2 regions of the Allobosea sp. Tri-49 genome follow, and region 1 is predicted to be linked to the other one. Evidence: riboswitches for the same ligand, from Rfam matches in the RefSeq annotation. Region 1 holds a riboswitch; the other holds the start of a gene.
The links. A riboswitch is a leader RNA that binds a small molecule or an ion and turns the genes downstream of it on or off. The one in region 1 is predicted to bind cobalamin.
Positions count from the first base shown of each region.

Region 2: it holds a riboswitch for cobalamin, as region 1 does, so the genes downstream of both, BLM15_RS24710 (TonB-dependent receptor plug domain-containing protein) here and metE (5-methyltetrahydropteroyltriglutamate--homocysteine S-methyltransferase) in region 1, are expected to answer to the same signal.

Region 1 is NZ_CP017946.1:2,335,926-2,340,008, reverse strand. Features, by position in the region: gene metE (5-methyltetrahydropteroyltriglutamate--homocysteine S-methyltransferase) at 1-1,025, opposite strand, end outside; cobalamin riboswitch at 1,138-1,342, opposite strand; cobalamin riboswitch at 1,485-1,681, shown strand; gene BLM15_RS11585 (ribonucleoside-diphosphate reductase subunit alpha) at 1,797-4,083, shown strand, end outside.
Region 2 is NZ_CP017946.1:5,125,055-5,129,137, forward strand. Features, by position in the region: gene BLM15_RS24710 (TonB-dependent receptor plug domain-containing protein) at 1-1,189, opposite strand, end outside; cobalamin riboswitch at 1,312-1,511, opposite strand; gene BLM15_RS24715 (flotillin family protein) at 1,585-3,318, opposite strand; gene BLM15_RS24720 (OB-fold-containig protein) at 3,323-3,973, opposite strand; gene BLM15_RS24725 (PspA/IM30 family protein) at 3,973-4,083, opposite strand, start outside.

The DNA.
Region 1 (4,083 bases):
TGGACATGATCGGTGCCGCGCCTGGCTGCGATCGGCTCGATCCGCGCCAGCACCTTCTCCAGATCGGTCTTCCAGATGTTGCGGCCGTCGACCACGCCGAGAGAGAGCACGAGGCCGCGCGGCGCCTTGGCGAGAACCGTGTCGAGCTGTTCGGGCGCGCGGACGAGGTCGAGATGCAGGCCGGCGACCGGCAGGGATACGGCAGTATCGAGATTGTCGCCGAGCGCGCCGAAATAGGTCGCCAGCATGATCTTCAGCTGCGGCAGGGCGTGGGCGATCGTCGCATAGCTCCGGCGCAGAGCCTCGCGGGCCGGCTCGTCGAGATCGAGCACGAGGCAGGGCTCGTCGATCTGCACCCAGTCCGCGCCATTGGCCGAGAGCCGGCGCAGCACGTCGATATAGATCGGCAGCAGTTCACCCAGCAGCGAGAGCGGATCGAAGGACGGATCCTTGGCCTTGCCGAGCTTGAGGAAGGTCACGGGCCCGAGCAGGACGGGCCGCGTCTCGTAGCCGAGTGCCTTGGCCTCGCGATATTCCTCGACGGGCTTCAGCGAGGCCAGTTCGAAGCGCTGCCCGGCTGCGAACTCCGGCACCATATAGTGGTAGTTGGTGTCGAACCATTTGGTCATCTCCTGCGCCGGGACGCCGTGATGATGCTCATGGTCGTGATGAGCATGGCCGCAGGAGGTGTGCGGCTCGGTCTCGCCCTGCGAGCCCCGTGCCATGGCGAAATAGGTGCCGAGCGGCACCGGGCCACCCTTCCAGCCGTAAATGGCCGGGATCGCGCCGACCATGACGCTGGTGTCGAGGACCTGGTCGTAGAACGAGAAGTCGTTTGACGGGATCACGGTGATCCCTTGCGCCTTCTGCCGCGCCCAGTTGGCGGCGCGCAGACCGGCTGCGGTTTCAAGCAGGGACTGTTCGTCCGATTTCCCGGCCCAGAAGCTTTCGAGCGCGGTCTTGAGTTCGCGGCGCGGACCGATGCGCGGCGTGCCGAGAGCGGCGACGGAGACTGATTGAGACATAGGCTTAACCCCATAAAATGGGGGCAAAGGCCAGAGCGGACGCGTGTGAGAATCCGGGCGACGGAAAATCGGCGCGGATCCGCAACCGCACCACCGGGACACCCCGCCCGAGGACGTTCATGTTGTCGGGGCAGGTCTCCTGGCTCACGGGTCAGGGCAGCTGTCCGGCCTTCCCGCGACCTTGTCGGTCCCAGTGGCTTCGATTGGACAGCGGCTCGCCGCTTACAGTTGCGGGGGCAGCGCCGGCACTTCACCGGCTTCCCTCTTAGCTCCGATGCGGCAAGCCGCGCCGGAGAACCTCGACCGTGCCAGTATGCCGATCCGAGAGTAGACGTCAATCGAGATATAAAGACATCTTTATGTCTCCATGTTTTTTGGGGGCTGTTGGAGATATCCTCGCTTTCCACATGCGAGAGACAAGTCACGCACGATCAATTGACAGCGTCAGCGCAGAGACTACTAAATCTGGTGGTCGATGGTCTCTCGAATCGCAAGATCGAGAGCTAAGAGGGAAGCCGGTGGGAAACCGGCGCTGCCCCCGCAACTGTCAGCGGTGAGTTCGCGTCCATGTAAGTCACTGAGGCCGCAAGGCCTTGGGAAGACGGGCGAGAGCTGCGACCCGCGAGCCAGGAGACCTGCCGCGACCCTAGTTTTACGTCCTCGGGCGGGGTGTCCCGGTGGTGCGCTTGGCAGGTCGCGGCCTTGGGTTGCCGCGCGCCTTCTCGACGCAACCGCTCGGCCTTTGCCCTCAACATCTTGGGGTTGATGCCGATGTCTCTGTCTCTCGAAGCCGAACGGCCTGCGGCCGCCGCGCCGGTTATCACTGCTGCGCCGCCGACAGCCGCGGCGAGCGAGCCGGGCTACCAGATCATTCGGCGCAACGGCGGGGTCACCCCTTTCGATCCCTCGAAGATCGCGGTTGCGCTGACCAAGGCCTTCCTCGCCGTCGAAGGCTCCAGCGCTGCCGCCTCGCGCCGCATCCACGACGTCGTCGCCGAGCTGACCGAGCAGGTCGTCGCCGGACTGACCCGCCGCGCCGCCACCGGCCGCACCTTCCATATCGAGGACGTCCAGGACCAGGTCGAACTCGCCCTGATGCGCGGCGAGCATCACAAGGTCGCCCGCGCCTATGTGCTCTATCGCGCCGAGCGTGCCCGGGAGCGCGCCAAGGTGGTCGCTGAGACCCAGCCGGCCGCCGCCGCTGCGCCGTCGCTGCAGATGAAGCTCGCCGACGGCACGCTGGTTCCGCTCGATGCCGCGCGTCTCGACAAGGTGGTTCGCGAGGCCTGTGCGGAGCTCGACGGCGTTTCGGCCGAGCCCGTCCTCGCCGAGGCACAGCGTAATCTCTATGACGGCATCTCGCTCGACGAGTTGGCGCTGGCGCCGATCCTTGCCGCGCGGACGCTGATCGAGAGCGAGCCGAACTATGCCAAGGTCTCGGCCCGCCTGCTGCTCGACAAGCTGCGCCGCGAGGCGCTGAGCTTCGTCCACGGCCGCGCCGAGCAGGCGACGCAGCAAGAGATGGCCGGCCGCTATGGCGAGTATTTCGAGGCCTATCTGAAGGTGGGCATTGCCAACGAGCTGATCGACCCCGAGCTTGACCGCTTCGACATCGCCCGTATCGCCGCTGCGCTGAAGCCAGAGCGCGACCTGCAGCTCGACTATCTCGGCTTCCAGACGCTTTACGATCGCTACTTCCTGCATGTCCGCGGCAACCGCTTCGAGCTGCCGCAGGCCTTCTTCATGCGTGTCGCCATGGGGTTGAGCCTGCGCGAGATCGACCGGGAGGCGAGGGCGATCGAATTCTACGACCTGCTGTCGTCCTTCGATTTCATGGCTTCGACGCCGACCCTGTTCAATTCGGGCACGCTGCGGCCGCAGCTCTCCTCCTGCTTCCTGACCACGGTCGCCGACGATCTCGACGGCATCTTCAAGGCGGTGAAGGACAATGCCCTGCTCGCCAAATACTCCGGCGGGCTCGGCAATGACTGGACGCCTGTGCGCGGTCTCGGCGCCCATATCAAGGGCACCAATGGCGAGAGCCAGGGTGTGGTGCCCTTCCTGAAGGTCGCCAACGACACCGCTATCGCGGTGAACCAGGGCGGCAAGCGAAAGGGCGCCGTCTGCGCCTATCTCGAGACCTGGCATGTCGACATCGAGGAGTTCCTCGATCTCCGCAAGAACACCGGCGACGACCGCCGCCGCACCCATGACATGAACACGGCGAACTGGATTCCCGACCTGTTCATGCAGCGCGTCGAAGCCGGTGCCGACTGGACGCTGTTCTCGCCCGACGAGGTGCCGGACCTGCACGACCTCTATGGCAAGCCGTTCAAGACGGCCTACGAGGCTTATGAGGCCAAGGCGGAGCAAGGCGGGATCAAGGTCTTCAAGCGGATCAAGGCGCTCGATCTCTGGCGGCGCATGCTGACCATGTTGTTCGAGACCGGACACCCCTGGATCACCTTCAAGGATGCCTGCAACCTGCGCTCGCCGCAGCAGCATGCCGGCATCGTTCACTCGTCCAACCTCTGCACCGAGATCACGCTCAACACCTCGGCCGACGAGGTCGCGGTCTGCAATCTCGGCTCGGTCAATCTCGCAGCGCATGTCACCGCGGAAGGGCTCGATCAGGCGCGGCTGAAGCGCACGGTGACGACTGCGATGCGTATGCTCGACAACGTCATCGACATCAATTTCTACACGATCCCGGAAGCGCGCCGCTCGAACCTGCGGCATCGCCCGGTCGGCCTCGGCATCATGGGTTTCCAGGACGCGCTCCAGGCGCTGCGTCTGCCGACGGCTTCGGAGGCGGCGGTCGCCTTCGCCGACACCTCGATGGAGGCGATCAGCTTCCATGCGATCTCGGCCTCGGTCGATCTCGCCGCCGAGCGCGGCCGCTATCCGAGCTTCGAAGGCTCGCTCTGGTCGAAGGGCATCCTGCCGATCGACTCGCTGGAGATCCTCTCGGAGGCCCGCGACGGCAACGTTGAATTGGATCGTTCCTCCACGCTGGACTGGGATGCCCTGCGCCAGCGCGTCGTAACAATCGGCATGC
Region 2 (4,083 bases), 2.8 Mb from region 1:
CGACGGTGAAGAAGCGGTCGGTCCAGTTCGATTGCAATTCGACGAAGGCGCCCCTGTTGCCGTTCGAGACGGTCTTGTTGGGGGTGTCGAAGCGCTCGGTCTCATATTGCAGGCCTGCGACCAATGTCTGGCCCTGCGTGATCTTCAGGTCGCCGCGCCAATCGTATTTGGTGCGCTCGCCGAGATTCTCGGTCGGTAGCTCGAGAATGCCCGCGGCGTTCGGCCGGCGGTTGGAGCGATCCTGGTTGCTGTAGGAGACGCCGAAGCGGTTGACGAAACGGCCGTCCAGCGGATCCCAGACGATCTCGCCGCGGGTGAAGGCCTGGCGGTAGTTCTGACTGGAGCGGAAGGCATCCGGCCGGCTCGGGAAGCCGGAATCGTTAGTGAACAGCAACTGCCCGTCGATATAGCGGCCGACCCAGTTGACGCTCAGCGTGTCGGTGAGGCGGGCGCCGAGGCGGGCGGAATAGCTCCAGTTGTCATAGGAGTTGGGATTGCGGCGCCGGCCAGGCGGAACGAGTTCCGGCGGCGTTATTGGTGTCGCCTCCGCTCGAAAATGGCTGACGCTGAAGGCATAGTCGAAGCGGTCATTGCCGCCGCTGAGGCCGACGCTCTGGTTGAAGGTGCCGTGCGAGCCGGCTTCGATCGAGCCCGTCAGCTTCGGCGGGCCTTCGCCACGCTTGGTGGTGATCGAGATGACGCCGCCGAGCGCATTGGCGCCGTAGAGGCCGCTCTGCGGGCCGCGCAGCACCTCGATCCGCTCGATGTCGGTGGTCAGCATCTGGCCGAAATCGAAGGAGCGGTTCGGTGTTGAGGGGTCGTTCACCTCGATGCCGTCGATCAGCACCTTGACGTGGTTCGAATTGGTGCCGCGCATGAAGACCGAGGTCAGCCCGCCAGGGCCGCCGGTCTGGACGATGTTGAGGCCGGGCACGGCGGCGAGCGCCTGCGGCAGGGTGCGGCGCTGCTGGCGTTCGATCTCCTGTGCCGTGACGACGGTGACGGAGCTGGCGATCTCCCTGGCCGGCGTCGGCACGCCGGTTGGGCTGACGACGATCTCGTCGAGCGCGATCGGCTTCTCGCTCGATTGCGCTCGCGCTGCGAGTGGCGTCAGTAGGGTCGAGGCGGCGAGCAGGGACAAGGCAACAGGCAAACGCCCGCTCTTGGCGGGGCTGGGCAAACGGATCACGGTAAAACCTCGGCGGTAACGTCAGTGGCACGTCACCGCGAACGAGATAATCCGCTCCGCTCCCGCAAACGGGCGCGCAAAGGCTTATCACCCATCAGCGGACCCCCGGCCGATGTGTTCGCGTGTGACCACGGCTGACGGCAGGTCTCCTGGCTCGCGGGTCACCGCCTTTCACCGCCTTCCCAGGTCCGAGGCCCCAGTGGCGTGTGGCGAAAGGCTCGCCGCTTACAGTTGCGGGGGCAGCCGCAGCATGAGATGGCCAGGCCACCCGCACTGCGTTCCCTTTTGATCCCGTGAGGGAACCGTCGCATTCACGAGTAGGGCGGAAATGCGGCGGGGTCAATTCGGACTCCGCCGCCGCGTTCCCTCGCGTGAGGCGCCATTATCTGCGAGGATCAGTCCGGCTTGGCCGGAGGGGACGGCTCCTTGCCGGCGAGCGGCGTTTTGGGCGCAGCCGCCTTGGGTGTTGCCGACGCCTGCATCGAGTTGCCGAGCGAGGCGGCGAGCAGGGCCTGAGTCGGATCGGACCCCTTGAAGCCGGCCTGGGCCAGTATCTCGTCGAGGATAGGCTTCTGGGCGGTGAAGCTCAGGAGCTGGCTGGAGAGGTCGCCGATCGGGTTGCCGGCGTGCTCTCCCTGCGCCCCGGCAAGGGCGCTCGCGAACCCGCCCGCGCTGAAGATCCGGATGTCCGAGATCTTCTCGATCGGCTTCATCGCCTGCTCCAGAGCGAGCGGCACGATCTCGATCCGGGCCTTGGCCAGCTCGAACTCGATGATGCCCGCGGAGAGCGCATTGCGCGCCTCGTTCTTGGCGCGCTCGGCCCTGGCCTGCGCCTCGCCGAGCTCGATCACGCCGGTGGCGCGGATCTTGGCCGCTTCGGCTTCGGCCTCGGCCTGGATCTTGACCGCGGCGGCAAGGTCCTCGGCCGCGTGGCGCTCGGCCTCGGCCTTGACGGTGACCGCGGTCGCCTGCTGCTCGGCGTCCTTGCGGGCATCGATCACGGCGATGCGCTTGGCGCGTTCGGCGATCTCGACGTCGCGAGCGGTGGTCACCTGCTCCTCGGCCGTCGTCGCCGCAGCCTTGGCCGCGTCGGCCTTGGCGCGGGCCGCCTGCTCTTCCTCGGTCTTGTTGGCCACCGCGATGGCGGCATCGATGCGGGCGGTCTCGGTGATCTTGCGCGCCTCGGCCTCGCGTTCGGCGATGCCACGCTCGGCGTCGATCCTGGCCGATTCCCGTGCCTGGCGGGCCTGAGCCTCGCGCTCGGCGATGCCGCGATCAGTTTCGAGCCGCGCGGTCTCCTCGCTCAGGCGCGCCAGTTGCTCGGCCTTGGCGGCTTCGGCCCGCGTCTCGGCCGTCTTGTTGGCGATGTCGCGCTCCTGGCTGAGCTCGGCGTCGCGCTGCTCGCGCTGGATGGTCAGGCGCCGCAGCGAGGCCTCGCGATCCTTGGTGGCGATCTCGACCTCGTTGTCGCGGACGATCTGGTTGCGCTCGCGCTTGCGCTCCTCGGTGATCTTGGTGAGGGCGGTCAGGCCCTCGGCATCGAAGGTGTTGTTCGGGTTGAAATGCTTGATGTCGGTCTGGTCGAGCCGAGTGAGCGAGACCGATTCCAGCTCCAGCCCGTTGGATTGCAGGTCATGGGCGACCGCTGCCTGCACCGATTTGACGAATTCGGCGCGCTGTTCCTGCAGGTCCTGCAGCGTCATCGTCGCCGCCACCGAGCGCAGGCCGTCGACGAACTTGGCCTCGACCAGCGTCTTGAGCGCGTCGACGTCGTTGGTGCGGTCGCCCAAGGTCTGGGCGGCGAGCGCGATATTGTCGGCATCAGGCTTCACCCGGACGTAGAACTCGGCGGTGATGTCGGCACGCATCCGGTCCGTGGTGATCATCGATTCATGCTCGGAGCGCTTGACCTCGAGCCGCAGCGTGCTCAGCGACACCCAGGAATAGGAGTGGAATATCGGCAGGATGATCGAGCCGCCGTCGAGCACGACCTTCTTGCCGCCCAGACCGGTGCGGACATAGGCCTTGTCGCGCGCCGCCCTAGTGTAGAGCGACGTCATGATGACGCCGATCACGACGATGCCGGCGACGATGGCGCCGGCGATGATGCCGAGTGAGAGGAAATCCATCTGGTCAGCCCTCTTTGGTGTCGACGGCGCCGAGTTCCTGCGGCGCAGGGATAGCCTGGAAGAGACCGTCGGCGCCGTCCACGATCAGGACGAGCGCGCCGGTTTGGATGAGGTGGCCCGGAGCGGCTGTCGCCCGCAGCGCATGGATGTTGTCGTGCCGGTCCTTGACGCGCACCGTGCCGGGCTTGCCCTGGTCGAGTGGCCCGATGGTGACGGTGCCGATCAGTCCGACGAACTCCGCCTGGCTGAGCGCGCTGGTCTCGTCCTGGGGAATGATCCTGGCGATGCCGCGGCTGAGCCAGCGCGTCACCGGGGCGGCGCCGGCCAGGGCAAGCGGCACCGAGATCAGGGCCGGCAATGGGCCGCCGATGCCGGTCGCGAGCGACTGGATAGCGAAGCCGAAGGCCGCGAAAGCCGAGAGCAGGATGACGGCGAGCACGAGGATGGGAACACCGCCGGCATTGAGCCAGGACATCCAGCCGCCGAGCAGGCCGGCATCATGATGGTCCGGACCGTGATGGCCAATGCCATCATCGAGCAAACCGGCGGCCGAGGCGCCGAGCAGCAGCGAGATGATCTCGACGAGCCCGAGGCCGACGACCGTCAGCAATGCGATCCAGAACGGCGCCGTGCCAGCCTGGACGATCCCGTCCATCAGCGCTGGCCTTCACGAAAGGCCTTGAGCCGCGCCTCGATGGCGTCGTCGCGCTGCAGGCGGCCGAGTTCCTCGACTTCGGCGGCGCCTCCCGTCGGCTTGGCGGGAAC